Regions from separate parts of the Nocardia sputi genome, predicted to be linked through region 1. Evidence: riboswitches for the same ligand, from Rfam matches in the RefSeq annotation. Region 1 holds a riboswitch; each other region holds the start of a gene.
What was found. Region 1 has a riboswitch for S-adenosylmethionine ahead of M8859_RS34020 (ABC transporter substrate-binding protein). Riboswitches for the same ligand answer to the same signal wherever they lie in the genome.

Region 2: it holds a riboswitch for S-adenosylmethionine, as region 1 does, so the genes downstream of both, M8859_RS19915 (aminotransferase class V-fold PLP-dependent enzyme) here and M8859_RS34020 (ABC transporter substrate-binding protein) in region 1, are expected to answer to the same signal.
Region 3: it holds a riboswitch for S-adenosylmethionine, as region 1 does, so the genes downstream of both, M8859_RS07670 (rhodanese-like domain-containing protein) here and M8859_RS34020 (ABC transporter substrate-binding protein) in region 1, are expected to answer to the same signal.

The regions. Positions count from the first base shown of each region.
Region 1 covers NZ_JAMFLC010000037.1:31,767-38,203, reverse strand. Annotated here, with positions in the region: gene M8859_RS34035 (dipeptide ABC transporter ATP-binding protein) at 1-835, opposite strand, end outside; gene M8859_RS34030 (ABC transporter permease) at 832-1,629, opposite strand; gene M8859_RS34025 (ABC transporter permease) at 1,773-2,777, opposite strand; gene M8859_RS34020 (ABC transporter substrate-binding protein) at 2,780-4,399, opposite strand; SAM riboswitch class I at 4,520-4,613, opposite strand; gene M8859_RS34015 (hypothetical protein) at 4,999-5,706, shown strand; gene M8859_RS34010 (glycosyltransferase family 2 protein) at 5,734-6,437, opposite strand, start outside.
Region 2 covers NZ_JAMFLC010000015.1:65,260-71,696, reverse strand. Annotated here, with positions in the region: gene M8859_RS19920 (Uma2 family endonuclease) at 1-317, opposite strand, end outside; gene M8859_RS19915 (aminotransferase class V-fold PLP-dependent enzyme) at 391-1,710, opposite strand; SAM riboswitch class IV at 1,758-1,871, opposite strand; gene M8859_RS19910 (Pls/PosA family non-ribosomal peptide synthetase) at 2,397-6,320, shown strand; gene M8859_RS19905 (M1 family metallopeptidase) at 6,320-6,437, shown strand, end outside.
Region 3 covers NZ_JAMFLC010000004.1:133,415-139,851, forward strand. Annotated here, with positions in the region: gene M8859_RS07660 (FAD-dependent oxidoreductase) at 1-1,003, opposite strand, end outside; gene M8859_RS07665 (Rv0361 family membrane protein) at 1,383-1,832, shown strand; SAM riboswitch class IV at 1,896-2,012, shown strand; gene M8859_RS07670 (rhodanese-like domain-containing protein) at 2,027-2,443, shown strand; gene M8859_RS07675 (O-succinylhomoserine sulfhydrylase) at 2,440-3,654, shown strand; gene M8859_RS07680 (RpiB/LacA/LacB family sugar-phosphate isomerase) at 3,709-4,155, opposite strand; gene M8859_RS07685 (type 1 glutamine amidotransferase family protein) at 4,262-4,891, shown strand; gene M8859_RS07690 (MarR family winged helix-turn-helix transcriptional regulator) at 4,915-5,364, shown strand; gene M8859_RS07695 (HAD-IIA family hydrolase) at 5,496-6,254, opposite strand.

The DNA.
Region 1 (6,437 bases):
CGTCGCGGCTCCTGGGCTCGCGGTCGCCGTCGGCCGGAGCGAGACCGGGTGAAGCGGCCAGCAACCGCTTGGTGTATGGGTGACGCGGTGCGGCCAGCAGCTGCGCGGTGGCGCCGCTTTCGACCACCTCGCCGCCGCTCAGCACGATCAGCCGGTCCGCGCGCTCGGCCGCGACCGCCAGATCATGGGTGATCAGCAGCACCGCCGTACCGCGCGCCGCGATCTGCTCGGCGAGCCGGTCCAGCACCCGGCGCGCTACGGTCGCGTCCAGCGCGCTGGTCGGTTCGTCCGCGATGACCAGATCCGGTGCGCAAGCCAGCGCCGCGGCGATGAGCACCCGCTGGCGCTGCCCGCCGGACAACTGGTGCGGGTATTGCGTCGCCCGCAGTCGCGGCCGGTCCAGCCCGGCGTCGGCCAGCAGTTCCAGCGCCCGTGCCCGCGCCGCCGCGCGGCCGGCCAGCCCGTGCACCAGTAGCGCCTCGGCCACTTGATCGCCGACGCGCCGGACGGGGTTCAGCGACAGCCCGGGGTCCTGCGGGACGAAGCCGATGCGTGCTCCGCGCAGCCGCCGCAGGGCGCGTTCGGATCCGGTGTCGACCACCTCGCCGTCGAAGGTCACGCTTCCGCCCACGATCTCGGCGTTCGCCCCGAGCAGACCGATCACGGCGTGGGCGAGCGTGGACTTGCCGGAGCCGGACTCGCCGACCAGCGCCACCACCTCGCCGCGGGCCACGGTGAGCGACACACCGTCCAGCGCGGCCACAGGGCCGGAGTCGGACCGATAACGCACCCGCAGGTCCTCGACGTGCAGCAGTGGAGATGCCGGGGCGCTCACGCGCGTTCTCCCTTCCCGATCGCGCGTCCGAGGCGCTGGGCGGCGAGTACGACGGCGATGATGACCGAACCAGGCAGGGTGGTCATCCACCACGCGGTCGCGAGGTAGTTGCGGCCCTCGGAGATCAGCGTCCCCCATTCCGGGGTGGGCGGCTTCGCGCCGTAGCCGAGGAAGCTCAGCGCCGACACGGCCAGCACCGCCATGCCGAATTCGACCGCGGCCAAGGCGAGCACGGGCTGATAGGAGTTGGGCAGCACGTGCCTGGCCAGCACCGTGTACCAGCGCACGCCCGCGGCGTGGGCCGCCTCCACGTACACCGCCTGGCGGACCCGCAGCACCTCCGAACGCATCACGCGCGCGAAGTTGGCCACCAGCGAAACGCCCACCGCGACGGCCACGTTGCGGGTGCCGAAACCGAGAGCGGTCACCAGCGCCAGCGACAGCAGCAACGCGGGGACCGACAGCAGCACATCGACCAGCCGCATGAGGACGGCGTCGATCACGCCGCCGATCGAACCCGCCAGCAGTCCCAGCAGCGACCCGGCGACGAGCGCGATGCCCACCGCGGACAAGGTGGCGGTCAGCGAAAGACCGGCGCCGTGCACCATCCGGGTGTAGAGATCGCGTCCGAGATTGTCGGTGCCGAACCAATGCTCGGCGCTGGGGGCCTGGAACTTCTGCGCGGGCACGCCGGTCAGCGGGTCGCCACCGGCGAATACCGACGGCGCCAGCGCCCATCCCACCGCCAGCAGCGCGACCGCCCCCGCGACCAGCAGTCCGGCATTGCGGCGCAGCGTCTTCCAGCTCACGGTCGGTCGCCGGATGCCGGACAGTACCGCTGCGCGCCGTTCCTCGGTCACGTCAACCACGAGATCTCACCCCCTCTGGCAGCGGCGCGCCGAGCGGGCGTGCGGGGGTCCTGGGAGCGGGAGCCATGTCAGGCACGAATGATCGCCTCCTCGGCGGCGTCGACGGCGGTCTGCGCGGACTCGCCGCTCGCACCGCGGGAGCGAGCCGCGATGCGCGGGTCGAGCAGCGGGTACAGCAGGTCCACCGCGAGATTCACGCTGACGAAAACCGCCGAGGTGAGCAGCACGATGCCCTGGACCACCGGGATGTCCTGCGCCAGCACCGCGGTCTGGGTCAGCCGGCCGACGCCCTGGCGGGCGAAGACCGTCTCCACCACCACCGATCCGGCGAGCATGTTGCCGACCAGGACGCCCGCGATGGTGAACGCGGGCACACTGGCCGGGCGCAGTACGTGCGTGCGCTGCACCCACCAGCGCGACCCGCCCTTGGCCAGCGCCACGTCGACGAACGGCTGGCGCCAGGTGGTTTCGAGCCCGGCGGTGAGCACTTGCGCGATGACCGCCCCGATCGGCAGGGCCAGGGTGAGCGCGGGCAGCACCGTGCCCGCGAAACCGTGCCCGCCGAACGCGGGCGCCAGGCGCAACTGGAACGAGAACACCTGCAGCAGAAGCAGTCCGGTCCAGAACGTCGGCACCGAGACGCCCAGCGACGGCAACGCCGCCAGGGCGCTGCGCAGCCACGGTCGACGGGTATGGGTCGCCGCGAACGCCAGCGAGACGCCACCGACGACCGCGAAGAGCAGGGCGGCGCCGGTCAATTCGAGCGTGGCGGGCAGCGCGTCGCCGATCGCGCCGGTGACCGGTTGCCCGGTCGCGATGGAATGCCCGAGATCACCGCGAACGGCGTGCCCGAGTGCGGTCCAGTACTGTTCCCACAGCGGCCGATCCAGCCCGTAACGGGCCTGCAATTCGGCGATGGCGGCCTTGTCCACCGGTGTGCCCGCTCCGCCGCCGTCGGCCGCGATCGAGACCGGATCGGCCGGGAGCAGGTACAGCACCACGAACGACAGCGTGAACGCCGCCCACAGCACCCAGATCGCCTGCAGCACCCGCAGCGCCGAGTAGCGCGCCATGACTATCGTCCGCTCAGCCAGGTGTCGAAGAACTGCAAGCGCGCCGACGCTTCGAACTTCAGATCCCGCGTGTTCGGGCCCGCTCCGATGGCCTGGGACAGCTCGACGGTCGGGATGAACAACCCCGCCTCGAGGACCTGCTGTTGCGCGGTGCGGATGAACCCGTTTCGTGCCGTGGGGTCCACCGTGTCGAGCTGGCCGTTCAACGCGTCGTCCAGCGACGAGATCGGGCCGCGGACATTGAGATTGCGCCCGTCGAGTCCGAAGGAGGTGCGCAGGATGTCGCCGTCGGCGCGGGTGGTGTTGAAGTAGGCGGTGTCGAAATCCTTGCTGTTCTGCCGCGCGGTGGTCTCCGCCACCGACACCAGGTCCAGTTTCAGCTCGACGCCGACCTGCCGCAGCTGCTGCTGGACCAGTTCGAGGATCGCCTGGTTGCCCGCGAACACCTGGCTGAAGAGCACCGAGAAGCTCAACCGCTCATCGTTCTTCGTCCGGATGCCGTCCGCGCCGGGCGCCCACCCGGCCTGGTCGAGGATAGTGCGCGCCTTCGCCGGGTCGTAGGCCAGGTGCGCCGAGAGGTCGGTGTAGCCAGGGGTGGTGCCGGCCAGCGCGCTGGTGGCGGGTTCGAACTGCGGGCCGAGCACGGTGTCCACCAGTTGCTTGCGATCGATCGCGGGCAAGAGCGCGTGCCGCACCGCCGGATCGCGCAGCGGACCGCGGGTGACGTTGGGTTGCAATCCGAACGGAATTCCCGGGTTGGCGGTGCTGAGCACGCGTCCGCCCGCCGCTTCGATCTGCGGGGCGTCCTGCGGCAGCGCGTCGCTGATCGCGTCCAGCTGCCCGGAGGCGAGACTGCCGGTGCGCACCCCGGATTCGGGCACGACGGTGAACTCGATCTTGTCCAGGTAGGCCTCGCCGCGATGGGCGAACACCGCCGAGCCCCAGTGGTAGCCGGTGCGCTTGGCCAGCGTCACCGCCGCGTCCTGGCGGTAGGCGGCGTAGGTGAACGGCCCGCTGCCGACGTTGTCGCCGAGGCAGCGCTGCTCGGCGGGCTTGCTCGTGGTCGCGTCGGCCAGGATGCCGAGCTGGGTGGTCGAGGACGCCTGGAGGAATTGCGCGTTGGGCTTGCTGAACTCCACCCGGACGGTGCGCCGGTCTACCGCGGTCGTGCCGACGTAGTTGGTGAGATAGCTGCTGCCCAGCGGCGCCTTGCCCGAGCCGAGCCGCACGATCGAGTCGAAGGTGTTGCGCACCGAGTCCGCGGTGAGCGGCGTGCCGTCGCTGAAGGTGACGCCGTCGGCCAGGTGGAAGGTGAACACCTTCGCGTCGGGGCTCACTTCCCAGCGTTGTGCCAGCCACGGTTTCAGCTCGCCGGTCGCCGGTTCCTGGTCGGTCAGCGAATCCACGATCTGCCGGGCGACGTACAGCGTCTGGTTGGTACCGGCCTGCGCCGGATCCGAGCAGGTCGGCGCCTGGGACAGGCCGTAGCGCAAGGTGCCGCCCGGCTGCGGTGGTCCCGCGTCGGCGCCTGGCGCGGCCGAATCACTGCCGCAGGCGGCCACGGTGGCGGCCGCGGCGAGCGCACAGGCCAGCGCGGCGATTCGGTGACGGGTTGGGATCACGAGGCAACTCCAGATACTTCGGTGCGGGCGAGTAGCTCGCCCTGGTACGACTCGGTGTCCGCGACGCCGGTCGGCAACGGTCGGCTGGGAATGCGGCGGCGCGGTTCGAGCACTTCGGTTCCTCCATCGGTCCCGGCGGAAGCACCCGCACCCGGTGACCGGGGGGTTGCTGCGACGTCGACGAGCCAGGTCTCTCAGTCGCTCTGGATGGTTGGCGTCAACCCTCCCGTCAGCGGGTGTCAGGGTCGAGCCGAATCATGATGCCCAGCAAGCGAAGGCTGGAACAAGGAAACTAATCACCGTGAGCGTAGATCTTGTCCCACGCGGTCTCATCGGGTCTTTGTAGTAACCAGGCATGCGCTGCTCTGTCGAGCGCGGGTGCGCGCCGGTCGCGTGATCACCGAGGGCGTCCAGCCGAAAGTCGGCGGCTCGATGCAGCATACGGTTCTCGCCGAGGGGCCGGGACACAGGTCGGCCCCGCAAGTCTCCCGTTCCGGGCAAACGAGACTCACCGCAAAATTGCTGTGCGCAATCCCGGCTGCTGGGCGCGTTTGCCGGAGTACTGTGCCCCTCGATCGTTCCGCCGATGAGGAGGTTTCGTGACCATATTGCGCCGTCTGACCCAGTTGTCCGCTGTCGCGACCAGTTCGATCGCCCTCGTGCTCGCCGGGCCCGGCGCCGCGCTCGCGGCCCCGGTTGCGACCATTCCCGCGTTCTCCGACCAAGTCGTGCCGATCGCCGCCCCCGGTGACCTGCTCGGCGCCTATCACGCCGCGGTCGACGCGCTGCGTGCGCTCGGCATCCAGCCGTTCGCCTACCCGACCGCGTCCGCGTTCTGCCTCGACAACACCACGGCCGGTCTGGCGCCCGCTGTCGCGGGCGCCATTCCGGGGCCGTGGCCGAAGAACACCGTGCAGATCCCCGGCCTGGACCTCAGTGCGGTCAAATCCGGGCAGGCCATGTTCACCTTCGTGCCCTACGGCCTCGGACCGGACGGCCCGAACACCGCGGGCATGCAGGTCGCCTGGCTGAACCTGAGTACCGGCCGCAGCGGCACGGCCGCCATGGGGCCGCTGTCGGAGATCGCCCGCGCGATGATTCCTGCGGCCGTCCCAGCGGACCTGCGGCCGGGCGCCGAGCAGGCCATCCGGGACTTCCTCGTCGCGGCCCTCCCGATGGGCGGGGTGCGTGCGATTCCGGTGGACACCGGCAAGGGCACCGTGCTGGCCGCGGTGTTCGGCACGGTTCAGAACGGCGCCAAGTCCTGTTTCTTCCTGCCGACGGTCGGAATCACCGCGGTGCCGTGAGGTCGCGGCCGCCGCGGCACGGTCGGCTCAAGCGAGCGAGCGACCTTTCCAGCGCGCCGTGCCGCGGCGGCGGGCCCGATGCGAACGCGCCCACAACAGCAGATACGCCGCCACTGATGCCGGATGCGCCGCGGCGGCCAGCACATCGGAGCCTCGCAGCGGACCGCCGGTTTCGGTCGAGCGGGCCAGCAGCCGCCCGGTGACGGCGGCGAGCCAGCCGATCACACCTGTCCGCCGGGCCGAGCCCCGGCCCAGCACGGCCGCCGCGGGCGGCACCCAATAGGCAAGGGCGGCAAGCAGTCCCACCGCCGCTCCGCCCGTGATCGTGCCGTCGTAGGCCGACCAGAGCCACCGGGTGTAGCCGGCGTCCAGTTCGGCGGCGCCGTGATACATCCTGGTTCGAGCCAGCGGTCCCGCGGCCGCCAGAACGGTCGAGTGCCCGCCCCGTCGCAGCGTACGGGCGATGTCGAGGTCTTCGGTGATGCTCCCGGCCACTGCCGCGTGGCCACCCGCAGCGCGGTACACGGCGTTGTCGAACACCAGGAACTGGCCGCAGGCCACCGCCGTGGACGGCCGCAGGCTCCGGTCGGCCGCGGCGATCGGCAGCGTCGAGGCCCACGACCAGCACAGCAGGGGCTGCACGAGGGCCTCCGCCATCGAATCCGCTTCTTGCAGCGGCCAAGGCGAGACCAGCGCCGCTCCTCGTCTGCGCAGCGCGCCGACCGCCGCCG
Region 2 (6,437 bases), on a different contig from region 1:
TCGCCATTGATACACCGGTGCAACGCCACGTCCGGGCGGCGAAAAGAGAAACCAGGGCTTCCCAGGCGGCTGCGCACGTAATGCATTTCGAAGTCGGTCACTACTCCGGTGCACGGCTCGTCCGGGGCGGCCTGCTCCAACGCGTTGGCCAGTCGCCGCGCCACATTGTTGTGCTCGAAGGTCCCACTGCGGCAGATGATCACATGGCCGTCGACCACCTCGATCTGCCGCTGGATGTCTTCGGGAAGCGCCGCGTAGCCCTCCTCTGTGATGAGGAGGGCCCCCGGATCGGTGGCCCAGACGGGCAGCGTGCTCATAAGTTCGCCTCAGCTCGGATTCGAATACGGCGATAGTATCCGGCGGCGCTGCCCTGATCGGGCGTACGCGGACTCAGCCGACCAAGCAGGGGGCAGCGCCGGCGGGAGCCGTGGAGGTGAAGGGGCGGGTTTCGGGGGTGGGATTCCACAGGCCGTTGGTGACGGTGTAGTCCCAGGTGGGGCCGGTGCGCACCAGGGTGTCCACGGCCTCGACGAGACGGTCGGCGTCGGCGGAGGTGGTGCCGAGGCCGATGCTGGCGCGCAGGGCGCCGGCCAGCCCGAGGCGGGTGAGCAGCGGATGGGCGCAGAAACGTCCGTCACGCACGCCGATGCCGTGCTCGGCGGAGAGATAGGCGGCCACGTGGCCGGGGGCGAAGTCGGCGAGTGTGAAGGCGACGATGCCGACGGAGTCGGGACTGTCAGTCCAGATGCGCAACAGCTGGACGCCGGGGATCGCGGCCAAGCCGTCGCGGAGGCGGTCGGCGAGCCGATGCTCGTGCGCGGCAAGGGTTTCGGCGTCGATGGCACCGAGCGTGTCACAGGCGGCGGCCAGCGCGGCGGCGCCGAGCACATTCGGCGAACCGGCTTCGTGCCGCTGCGGAGCAGGCGCCCACTCGGCCCCGTCGGTACGCACCTCGCGCACCGCCCCACCACCGGCCAGGTACGGCTGGGCCGCGTCGAGCCAATCCCGCTTGCCCACCAGCACACCCGCACCGAACGGCGCGTACAGCTTGTGTCCGGAGAACGCCAGATAGTCGATGCCGGTGTCGCGCAGGCTGATCCGCCGATGTGGCGCCAACTGCGCCGCGTCCACCAGGATGCGGGCGCCGCACTGGTGGGCGATGGTGGCCAGACGCTCCAGCGGAAGCACCTCACCGGTCACGTTCGAGGCGCCGGTCACCGCGAGCAAAGCCGCGGGCCTGCTGCACAGTTCGGCGACCAGCTTGCCGATCGTCTCCTCGACCGTGCCCGCCGCCTGCACGACGCGCCTTCCATTCCTGGTCCACGGCAGGAGGTTGGCGTGGTGCTCGATGTCGAGCACCACCGTGTCGCCGGGGACACAGGACGCGAGCAGGTTGAGCGAGTCCGTGGTGTTGCGGGTGAAGACGACCACCTGGTCGTCGGCGGTGTCGAGGAACCGACAGACCGACCCGCGAGCGGCCTCGTAGCACTCGGTGGAGATCCGGGAGGCGTAGCCCGCACCGCGGTGCACGCTCGCGTAGAACGGAAGCAGCTGCTGCACACGCTCGCTGACCTGCGTCAAAGCGGGCGCACTCGCCGCGTAGTCGAAGTTGGCGTAGGTCGCCGTTCCGCCTTGCACCAGCGGCACGCGCAGTTGGTCACCGGAGACCTGGGCGAGTGCGGCACAGGCGTTGTCGAGGGCAGTAGTCATCACGTGAATCCCGTCGGCTAAGGGACCCGCGATCAGATGAGTCGTCGAGTCCGCGCTTGCCGCGCCCGGTCGGGCGGCGGCCGGGTCGTCACCCGGAGCACCCCACCGCGGAGGAGGGTTGCCGGCCAGCAAGCCGGGGCTTTGCACTGGCACTCATGACCTGACCCGAGAGTGGCAGAAGCGCCCCGGCACTGTCAACCACATCCGACCCGAGTCCCCCACGAGCACCGCGTGGACCTAACCACCATGTGGGAGCCATTACAAGCACCCCCACGAAGACACGCGAGCCGCGCCTGCCTCGCGAAATCGTGGACCCCTCGGCGACAGACGACTGCCACCGCGCCCGGTGCCGCGATCCGCGACTCGACGTTCGGCACCACCGTGCGGGAGGCAACCGACCACTTCGATGAGCGGAATCACACCCTCGGTTCAGCGATCTCGTGGCGAATGCACGAGACTGACCCGCCGACCAGCCGTTGCCCTGCGGAAAGCCGTAAATAGCGGGCTCACCTGCAACAACACCCGCAGCACCGGCCGCTCCCGCGCGCCGTCCGGTGAACAACAAACGACGACAACCCCGGGTACCGTGGACAACTGGCCAGCATGGCGTTTGCCCTTTGGTAACCCAGCTATGACACAACAACAGGAAAGTGTGAGGCAGGTCGATGGGAGGTGCACAGAGCACCATGCTCGAGACAGAGCTCGAGACAGAGGTCGACGCGCCGGCGCGTCCGTTGTCGCGCGGCGATCACGCGCCGGCGGCCAGGACGCTGGTCGACATCCTCACCGCGACGGCGCTCGCGCACCCCGATGCCCCCGCCATCGATGACGGCCGAGTCGTGCTGTCCTACCTGGAGCTGGTCGTCGAGATCGAGAAGACCATGGCTCGCCTCGCCACGGCGGGCGTGCGGCCGGGCGACCGGGTCGGCGTGCGCATGCCCTCGGGCACCCGCGAGCTCTACGTCACCATTCTCGCCATCCTGTACTCCGGCGCCGCCTACGTGCCGGTCGACGCCGACGACCCGGACGAGCGCGCCCAACTGGTCTTCGGGGAGGCGCAGGTCACCGCGATCGTGACCGCGCAAGGCATCGAGACCACCGCCGCGGGCATCCGCGCGGCGGAGCGGCAGCGCGAGGAGACCTGGTCGACGCTGCCCGGCCCCGGCGACGACGCCTGGATCATCTTCACCTCCGGTTCCACCGGAACCCCGAAAGGCGTGGCGGTCACTCATCGCAACGCCGCCGCCTTCGTCGACGCCGAAGCGGACCTGTTCCTCCGCGACGCTCCGATCGGTCCCGGTGACCGGGTACTCGCGGGTCTGTCGGTCGCGTTCGACGCCTCCTGCGAGGAGATGTGGCTGGCCTGGCGCAACGGCGCCTGCCTGGTGCCCGCCCCACGCGATCTGGTGCGCACCGGAGCTGATCTCGGTCCCTGGCTGGTGCGGCGGGAGATCAGCGTGGTCTCGACCGTACCGACCCTGGCGGCGACCTGGCCGGTCGAGGCGCTGGAGGCGGTGCGCCTGCTCATCTTCGGCGGCGAGGCCGTGCCGCCGGAACTCGCCGAACGCCTTGCGGGCAACGGTGATTCGGCTCGCGAGGTATGGAACACCTACGGCCCCACGGAAGCGACGGTCGTCGCGTGCGCCGCGCGCTTGGACGGCCGGTGGCCGATCCGGATCGGACTGCCGCTCAACGGCTGGGATCTGGTCGTGGTGGATCCAGCGGGCAATCCGGTGGCCGAGGGCGAATCCGGTGAATTGGTGATCGGCGGAGTCGGTCTCGCGCGCTACCTCGACCCGGTCAAGGACGCCGAGAAGTACGCCCCGCTGAACTCCGTCGGCTGGGAGCGCGCCTACCGCAGCGGCGATCTGGTCCGCAACGACAGCGCTGGGCTGATCTTCCTCGGCCGCGCCGATGATCAGATCAAGCTGGGCGGTCGGCGCATCGAACTCGGCGAGATAGACAACGCTCTCCAGCACCTCCCGGGCGTCACGGGCGCCGCGGCGGCCATCCGAACCACGAAGGCGGGCAACAAGCTCCTGGTCGGCTATTTGACCGGGCCGGGGACGGACTTCGATGCCAAGGCCGCGCGAGCCGCCCTCGCCGGACAACTCCCGGCGCCGCTGGTGCCCAGGCTCGCGGTGGTCGACGAGCTGCCCACCCGCACCTCCGGCAAGGTCGACCGGGACGCGCTGCCCTGGCCGCTGCCCAATGCCGCCGAGGACGACGACGACAACGACCTGACCGGCACCGCCCAGTGGGTTGCGGGGCTGTGGGATTCCATCCTCGGCGCGGAGGTCGGCGATCTCGACGCGGACTTCTTCGATCTGGGCGGCGGCTCGCTCGCGGCGGCGCAACTGGTCACCGCGCTGCGCGAACGGTATCCGCAGATCACGGTCGCCGATGTCTACGACCATCCCCGCCTCGGCGCGCTCGCCGACCTGCTGGAGCAGACCACGCCCGCGGTGGCGGTCGCCGAGCGGACGGTGCGACCGACGCCACCGATGGCGCAAGCGGCGCAGGTGCTCGCCACCATCCCCCTCACCACCCTCACCGGGCTGCAGTGGCTCACCTGGCTGGCGATCGTCGGCAACATCGCGGCCTGGTCCGGCTCGCTGCCCTGGCTGCCCCAGCTGTCCTGGTGGTGGACGCTGGTCGCGTTCGCGCTGTTCATCTCCCCACCCGGCCGCATGGCCATCTGCGTGGCAGGCGCGCGCCTGCTGCTGCGTGGCATCCGCCCCGGCCGTTATCCGCGCGGCGGATCGGTGCACCTGCGCTTGTGGGCGGCCGTCCGCCTCTCCGCGGCCAGCGGCGCCGAGAACCTCTCCGGTGCGCCGTGGATGGTGCCGTTCGCTCGCGCGCTGGGTGCGAAGATCGGCAAGGGCGTCGACCTGCACAGTCTCCCGCCGGTGACCGGCATGCTCGAACTCGGCGACGGTTGCAGCGTGGAACCGGAGGTCGACCTGTCCGGTTACTGGATCGACGGCGACGTGGTGCATCTCGGTCCGATCGCCATCGGCCCCGGCGCGGTGGTCGGCTCGCGCTCGATCTTGTTGCCGGGCACGAAGATCGGCAGGAACGCCGAGGTGGCGCCCGGCTCCGCGGTATCGGGCAAGGTGAAGGCCGACCAGGAGTGGGCCGGTTCGCCCGCGGTGAAGGTCGGCAAGGCCCAGCACCGCTGGCCGTCGCACCGGCCCGACCGAGCCCGGCACTGGGTCGGCGTCTTCGGCATCACCTCGATGGCCTTGGCCGCCATGCCGATTCTCGGTATCGGCGCGGGTGGCGTGTTCATCGCGTGGTTCGTTCGCGACACCCGCACGCTCGCCGACGGCGTCGCGCGGGCGTTCACCGTCCTGCCCCTCGCGACCCTGCTCAGCCTGGGCGTGTACGCCGCGGCGACCATCGTCGCGGTCCGGCTGCTGAGCATCGGTCTCACCGAGGGCTACCACCCGGTGCGCAGCCGCGTCGGCTGGCAGGCCTGGGCCACCGAGCGGCTGCTGGATTCCGCGCGCACCTTCCTGTTCCCGCTGTACGCCGGCCTGCTCACGCCGCTGTGGCTGCGCTCGCTCGGGGCGAAGGTGGGCAAGAGCGTCGAGGCGTCCACGGTACTGCTGCTGCCCAAGTTCACCACCGTCGCCGACGGGGCGTTCCTGGCGGACGACACCATGATCGCCGGGTACGAACTCGGCGGCGGCTGGCTGCGCATCGGTGAGGCGAAGGTCGGCAAGCGCGCTTTCCTCGGCAACTCCGGGATGACCGCGCCCGGCCGCCGGGTGCCGAAGAACGGCCTGGTCGCGGTGCTGTCGGCGGCGCCGTCCAAGGCGAAGGCCGGCTCGTCCTGGCTGGGCAGCCCGCCGGTGCGGCTGCGCCGCGCCGCGGAGAGCGCCGACACCGCGCGGACCTTCGACCCGCCGTTACGCCTGCGCGTCGCCAGGGGCCTCGTCGAAACCTGCCGCTTGTTCCCTGTCCTGGTGACCTTCGCGATCGGCCTCGGCGTGCTGTTCACCCTGGCCTGGCTCGCGCGAACTTTCGGCCACCTCACCGCCGGACTGCTCAGCGGGCTGGTGCTGCTGGCGGCGGGCGCCGTCGCCGGAGCGAGCGCGGTGGCCGCCAAATGGTTGCTGGTGGGACGAATCCGCAGCGAGGAGCATCCGCTGTGGAGCTCGTTCGTCTGGCGTAACGAGGTCTCCGACACGTTCGTGGAAACGGTTGCCGCACCGTGGTTCGCGCGCGCGGCGACCGGGACGCCCGTCCTGAACCTCTGGCTTCGCGGCCTCGGCGCCCGCATCGGCCGCGGGGTATGGTGCGAGTCCTACTGGCTACCGGAGGCGGATCTGGTGACTCTCGGCGACGGCGCGACCGTGGAACGCGGCTGTGTGGTGCAGACCCACCTGTTCCACGACCGGATCATGGCCATGGACACCGTCACCCTCGGTGCGGGCGCCACCCTCGGACCGCACTGCGTGGCGTTGCCCGCCTCCGCGATCGGCGACGGCGCGACCGTCGGCCCGGCCTCTCTGGTCATGCGCGGTGACGCGGTGCCCGCCTCGACGCGCTGGTGGGGCAACCCGATCGCGCCCTGGTTCACGGGCGACCCCGGGGCGAGCTGATGGCGGGCAAGTTCTACGAAGCCCCCATCGACGAGTACCTACCGCAGAACGGCAACCGGGGGTATCGGGTGTCCCGATACGAACTCGATCTGGCCTACCGGGTGGCCGCCAACCGGC
Region 3 (6,437 bases), on a different contig from region 1:
TGAACACGCCGGTGCCCTTGACGTTGCCGGTGCCGTCGAGCTGGGTGCGCTCGGTGCGCAGGCCGACGACCTTGCCGTTCTCGCCGAGCACTTCGGCGGGGGATTCGAAGAAGTGCAGGAACAGTTTGTGCGGCCGGTTGCCGACGTCGCGGATGGCCCACTGCTCGAGGGTGTTGGCGACCATGTCGACCTGCTTGGAATGACGGCGCGCGGCTTCGGAGCCCTCGTCGTAGTCGATGTCCTCGGGGTCGACGATGACTTCGATGGTGGGGGAGTGGTCGAGCTCGCGCAGTTCCAGCGGGGTGAACTTGGCCTGGGCGGGTCCGCGGCGGCCGAAGACGTGGACCTCGACGGCCTTGTTCTCCTTCAGGCCCTTGTAGACGTTCGGCGGGATCTCGGTGGGCAGCAGCTCGTCGCCGGTCTTGGCCAGCACGCGGGCGACGTCGAGCGCGACGTTGCCGACGCCGAGGACCGCGACCTTCTCCGCGTCCAGGGGCCAGGTGCGGGGGACGTCGGGGTGGCCGTCGTACCAGGAGACGAAGTCGGCGGCGCCGAAGGAGCCGTCGAGATCGATGCCGGGGATGGGCAGCGCCCGGTCGGCGTTGGCGCCGGTGGAGAAGATCACCGCGTCGTAGAAGGCCCGCAGGTCGTCGAGAGTGATGTCGGTGCCGTAGTCGATGTTGCCGAGCAGGCGGACCTGCGGCTTGTCCAGCACCTTGTGCAGGGCGGTGATGATGCCCTTGATCCGCGGGTGGTCGGGCGCGACGCCGTAGCGGATCAACCCGAACGGCGCGGGCATCCGCTCGAACAGGTCGATGCTCACCTCCGCATCGGACTTCATCAACGCGTCGGCGGCGTAGATCCCAGCCGGCCCGGCGCCCACGATCGCGATGCGCAGCGGGCGGGTCCTCGCGGTGTGCGCGTCAGGCCCGGAGGAGGAAGCCTGCGTCACCACGGAGGGCTCGCGCACACCGCCATCCGATACTTCACTCTGTTCGGTCATCTCTTTACGCGCACCTTTATGGTCGAAACAATTAATGACGTCTGGGCTTAGCTTAGGCTAAGTTGACGCACCGGCTCGGTCGCACCCGTCCGGTGCGGACGCCGGCGTTGCCGGCTCGTGGCTGCACGGTGCTCCGTTCGCCGCGGCGATGAGCTGCCGATTCGCTATGACAGCAGGCCGCCGTCCCGCGATTCTATCGGGATGGTCCATACCGCCCCGCGTCGGTGCGTGAACTCGGCGGATGCCATCGCATGTCACATTCCTCGCTTACCCGCTCCCGCGCCGCCTATCGCGCCCCGCCCGCAGCTGGTCCGCGCCGCCACTGTCTCGAGCCGGGGCCGAGCGCTCGATACCGGCGCCGACCAGGGATCATCGAGCCATGACCGAACAGCAGCCGACCGCGGGCGAGGACGAGATCATCCGGGTCGATCAGACCGACAAGCGCTCCGCGGCCCCGTTCGTCGCGGCAGCGGTGGTCGCGGTGATCGTGCTGATCGCGATCGTGCTCGGTGGCGTGCTGTCGCCCGCTGAGAAAAATGTCACAGAAGCCGACCGCATCGTGGCGGCCGTGCGCAACTTCGTCGACGGCTCCAACCGGAGCGACATCGTGCCGCCGCCCGGCACCGCGTGCCAAGGATTCGACGCCGACCGCTCGCCCCTGGCGGGACAGGACGGCGCCGGAAAGCCCGTCGAGATCGCGAAAATCGACCCGCCGATGGTGGACGGCGACCGGGGCAAGGCGACCGTCACCACGACGGTGGACGGCAGGGCGGCCACCTCCACCTGGATTCTCACCAGATCCGGCGACAAGTGGCTGGTCTGCACCTGAGCGTTCCCGCAGTGTGAGCCATCGTTTGACACGATGACCCGGGTCGGTGCAATCTCAGTCGAAGGTCATGAGAACCAGTGTCAAGCCCCGGCATTACTGGTCGGCAACCCTCCTCCGCGGTGGGGTGCTCCGGGTGACGACCTGGCGGCGCCTCGGTCCCGGGCGCGGCAAGTGCGGATTCGCAGGAGGTGCACATGAGTTATGCCGGTGACATCACTCCGCAGCAGGCATGGGAACTGTTGCGGGACAATCCCGACGCCGTCCTCGTGGACGTGCGGACAGAAGCGGAATGGAAGTTCGTCGGCGTCCCCGACACGAGTTCGATCGAACGGCCGACCGTGCTGATCGAGTGGGTCGATTCCACGGGCGCCCGCAACGAGGCCTTCGTCGAGCATTTGAAGCAGGCGCTCGACGGCCACGACCCCGAGGCCCCCGTCGTCTTCCTCTGTCGCTCCGGTCAGCGTTCGGTGGGCGCGGCGATCGCCGCCACGTCGGCGGGCTACCGCACCTCTTACAACGTGCTCGAGGGCTTCGAAGGCCCTCTCGACGAATTCGGGCATCGCGGCGGCGCCGGCTGGCGCGCCCTCGGACTGCCCTGGCGGCAGTCGTGATCACCGGCGGCGCGTTCGACAAGCCGCTGCCCGACGGCGTCGGCCCCGCGACGCTGGGCGTGCGCGGCGGGCTGCGGCGCTCCGGTTTCGAGGAGACCGCCGAGGCGCTCTATCTGACCTCCGGCTTCGTCTACGAGAGCGCCGAGGCCGCCGAGGCCGCGTTCACCGGCGAGGTCGAGCACTTCGTCTACTCCCGCTACGGCAACCCGACGGTGGCCATGTTCGAGGAGCGGATGCGCCTGATCGACGGCGCCGAAGCGTGCTTCGCGACCGCGAGTGGCATGTCCGCGGTGTTCACCGCGCTGGGCGCGCTGCTGAAGGCGGGTGACCGGCTCGTCGCCGCGCGCAGCCTGTTCGGCTCGTGCTTCGTGGTGTGCAACGAGATCCTGCCGCGCTGGGGCGTGGAGACCGTCTTCGTCGACGGCGAGGACCTCGACCAGTGGGAGCAGGCGCTGTCGGTGCCCACCCAGGCGGTGTTCTTCGAGACGCCGGCCAATCCGATGCAGACCTTGGTCGATGTGCGCCGGGTGACCGAGCTGGCGCACGCGGCGGGCGCGAAAGTCGTGCTCGACAACGTGTTCGCCACTCCGCTGCTGCAACGCGGCTTCGAGCTCGGCGCCGACGTGGTGGTCTACTCGGGCACCAAGCACATCGATGGGCAGGGTCGGGTGCTCGGCGGGGCGATCCTGGGCGCGAAGGACTACATCGACGGTCCGGTGAAAACGCTGATGCGTCATACCGGCCCCGCGCTGAGCCCCTTCAACGCGTGGACGCTGCTCAAGGGCCTCGAGACGATGCCGCTGCGGATACGCCATTCGGCGGAGGCCGCCCTGCGTATCGCCCGCTTCCTGGAAGATCATCAGGCGGTCAGCTGGGTGCGCTACCCGTTCTTGGCGTCGCATCCGCAGTATGCCCTGGCCACCAGCCAGATGAGCGCGGGCGGCACCGTGGTTACCTTCGAGCTCAACGCCCCCGAGCACGAGGCGAAGAAGCGCGCTTTCGAGGTTCTCAACCGGTTGCGCGTGGTCGATATCTCCAACAACCTCGGTGACGCCAAGACCCTGATCACGCACCCGGCGACCACCACGCACCGCGCCATGGGCCCCGAAGGCAGGGCCACCATCGGTCTGACCGACGGCGTCGTCCGTATCTCGGTGGGCTTGGAAGACGTCGAAGACCTCCTCGCCGATCTCGAGCACGCCCTCTCCTGATCCCGCCGCGCGCGGGCAAGGGGTCAGGGGAATCTCGGGCAGCTGTGCGGCGTGTCAGGAGCGCCGTTCCATCTCGGCGAGATGGGCGATGTTGGCCTGGTCGTCGGGGGCGGAGCTGGGTTCGGTCGTGAACCACGCGTCCAGTATTTCGCGGAGTTCGGCGCTGGAGGTCGAACGCAGACTCAGGGCCAGGACGTTGGCGTCGTTCCAGGTGCGGGCGCCGGCCGCGGTCGAGGCGTCCGCGCAGAGGGCGGCGCGGACGCCGGCGACCTTGTTGGCCGCGATCGAGGCGCCGGTACCGGTCCAGCAGCAAACGACGGCCTGATCGGCCCGGCCGGAGGCGACGTCGCGGGCCGCCGCTTCGCTTGCCCACGCCCAGTCGTCGCGTTCCTCGTCCGATAGCGCGCCGTGCGGCACGATCTCGTGGCCGCGCTTGCCCAGCTCCTCGACCAGCTCCCGAGCCACCCCGGCCCACTCGTCCGCCGCCACCGAGATCCGCATGCACTCAGCGTAGTTCCCGGTTCGCCCAGGCGTCGTGCTTCCTACCCGGCGTTCGACGGCGCTGCGAGGATTGACAGTATGTTGTCAATTATGACAGGATACTGTCATGACCACGAAGACAGTGCACATGGCCGTTTACGACACGCTCGCCGACTGGGAGGTGGGCGCGGCCACCGCGCACATCAACAAGTCGAGCTGGCATCGGGAGCCGGGAACCTGGCAGGTGCGGACCGTCGGCCCGACGGCGGAACCGATCACAACGATGGGCGGGATGCGCATCGTGCCGGACCTCGTGCTCGCCGATCTCACGCCCGCCGACAGCGCGATGCTGATCCTGCCGGGCGCCGAGACCTGGGAGGGGCCGGAGCTGGAGCCGTTCGCCCACAAGGCGCGCGAGTTCGTGGACGCGGGTGTTCCGGTCGCCGCGATCTGCGGGGCGACGTTCGGCTTGGCCGAGGCGGGCCTGCTCGATACGCGCAGGCACACCAGCAATGTCGCGGAATTCCTGCTCTACAGCGGGTATTCGGGCGCCGAGCACTATGTCGACGAGCCTGCCGTCACCGACGGGGACGTGATCACCGCCAGTGCGAGCGCGCCGTTCGAATTCGCGCGCGAGGTGCTCGGCAGGCTCGGGGTGTACGAGCCGCATGTGCTCGACGGCTGGTACCGATTGTTCGCCCACGCCGATCCGGCCGGGTGGGCGGTGCTCGCGGAGTACGACGCGCAGCATGCGTGAGCGAGGGATATCGGAGGCTCGGCATGACCGGTGAACAGGAGCTGTTCGCCACGGCGGCGATCACGTCGTTCCGTTTGAACGGTCAGTTCCTCGCGGTGGCCGAGGAACTGGCGCGACCGGCGGGTCTCACCGCCGCTTGGTGGCAGGTGCTGGGCGCGGTGTTGCGGACGCCGCTGCCCGTCGCCGGGATCGCCCGCGAAATGGGCATCACCCGCCAGAGCGTGCAGCGCATCGCGGATCTGCTGGTGGACAAGGGACTGGCCGAATACCGTCCCAACCCCGCGCACCGCCGCGCGAAACTCGTCGCAGTCACCGACGCGGGGCTGGCCGCGGTCCGCCGCATCGACCCGCAGCACAAAGTGATGTCCGAACGGCTCGCGGACGAACTCGGCCCCGAGCAGCTCGTGCGCACCGTCGAGGTGCTCACGAAGCTGTCCGCCGCGATGGACGCGATCACCACCGACGCCGACTGAGGGCGGGATTTCCTCGAATGGCTCGGACGCAGAAGGAATCACGCATCACGGCCGATCGGTGCGCGTGACGGTGTTCGGACCGGAAGCGTCCAGCCCTGATCTGGTGGGCGGCTGTCGGCCCGCGCACCAGATCAGGCCGTGAACGGGGACTTGGTCTTGCCGATCAGGTCGGCGACGGAGTCCACCACCATCGTGGGCCGGTAGGGGTAGGCCTCGAAGGACGCGCGGGTGGAGATGCCGGAGGTGACCAGGATGGTGCGCATGCCCGCTTCCAGCCCCGAGATGACATCGGTGTCCATCCGGTCGCCGATCATCACCGAGGACTGGGAGTGCGCGCCGATGCGACGCAATGCGGAGCGCATCATCAGCGGGTTCGGCTTGCCGACGTAGTACGGTTCGCGGCCGGTCGCGCGGGTGATCAGCGCGGCCACCGAGCCGGTCGCGGGCAGCGAACCTTCGCGGGACGGCCCGGTCGGGTCCGGGTTCGTCGCGATGAAACGGGCCCCTCGCTCGACCAGCCGGATCGCGGTGGTGATCGCCTCGAAGGAGTACGTGCGGGTCTCGCCGAGCACGACGTAGTCCGGATCGCTGTCGGTCAGCACATAGCCGATCTCGTGCAAGGCGGTGGTGAGCCCGGATTCGCCCACCACGTAGGCGGTTCCGTTCGGCCGCTGTTCGCTCAGAAAGGTAGCGGTAGCCAGCGCGGAGGTCCAGATCGCTTCTTCCGGGATGTCCAGGCCGGTGTGGCGCAGCCGCGCCTGGAGATCGCGCGGGGTGCGGATCGAGTTGTTCGTCAGCACCAGGAACGGCGTCTCGTTGGCGCGCAGTTCGGCGAGGAACTTGTCGGCGCCCGGGATGAGGTGGTCCTCGTGCACCAGCACGCCGTCCATATCGGTCAAGTAGGACAGGATCGGCTCGTCGTCTGCGGTCACGCGGGCCATTATCCGCTATCGCCCCGCGACCGAAACCGGCACGACCGGCCGGGCCGGTGCCGTCGGCATCTTCGGCCGCAGAAACATTCCACCCCCGGCACGGCGTTCTCCTGTTACGGCCGGTCGAGGTGGGCCTGCGAT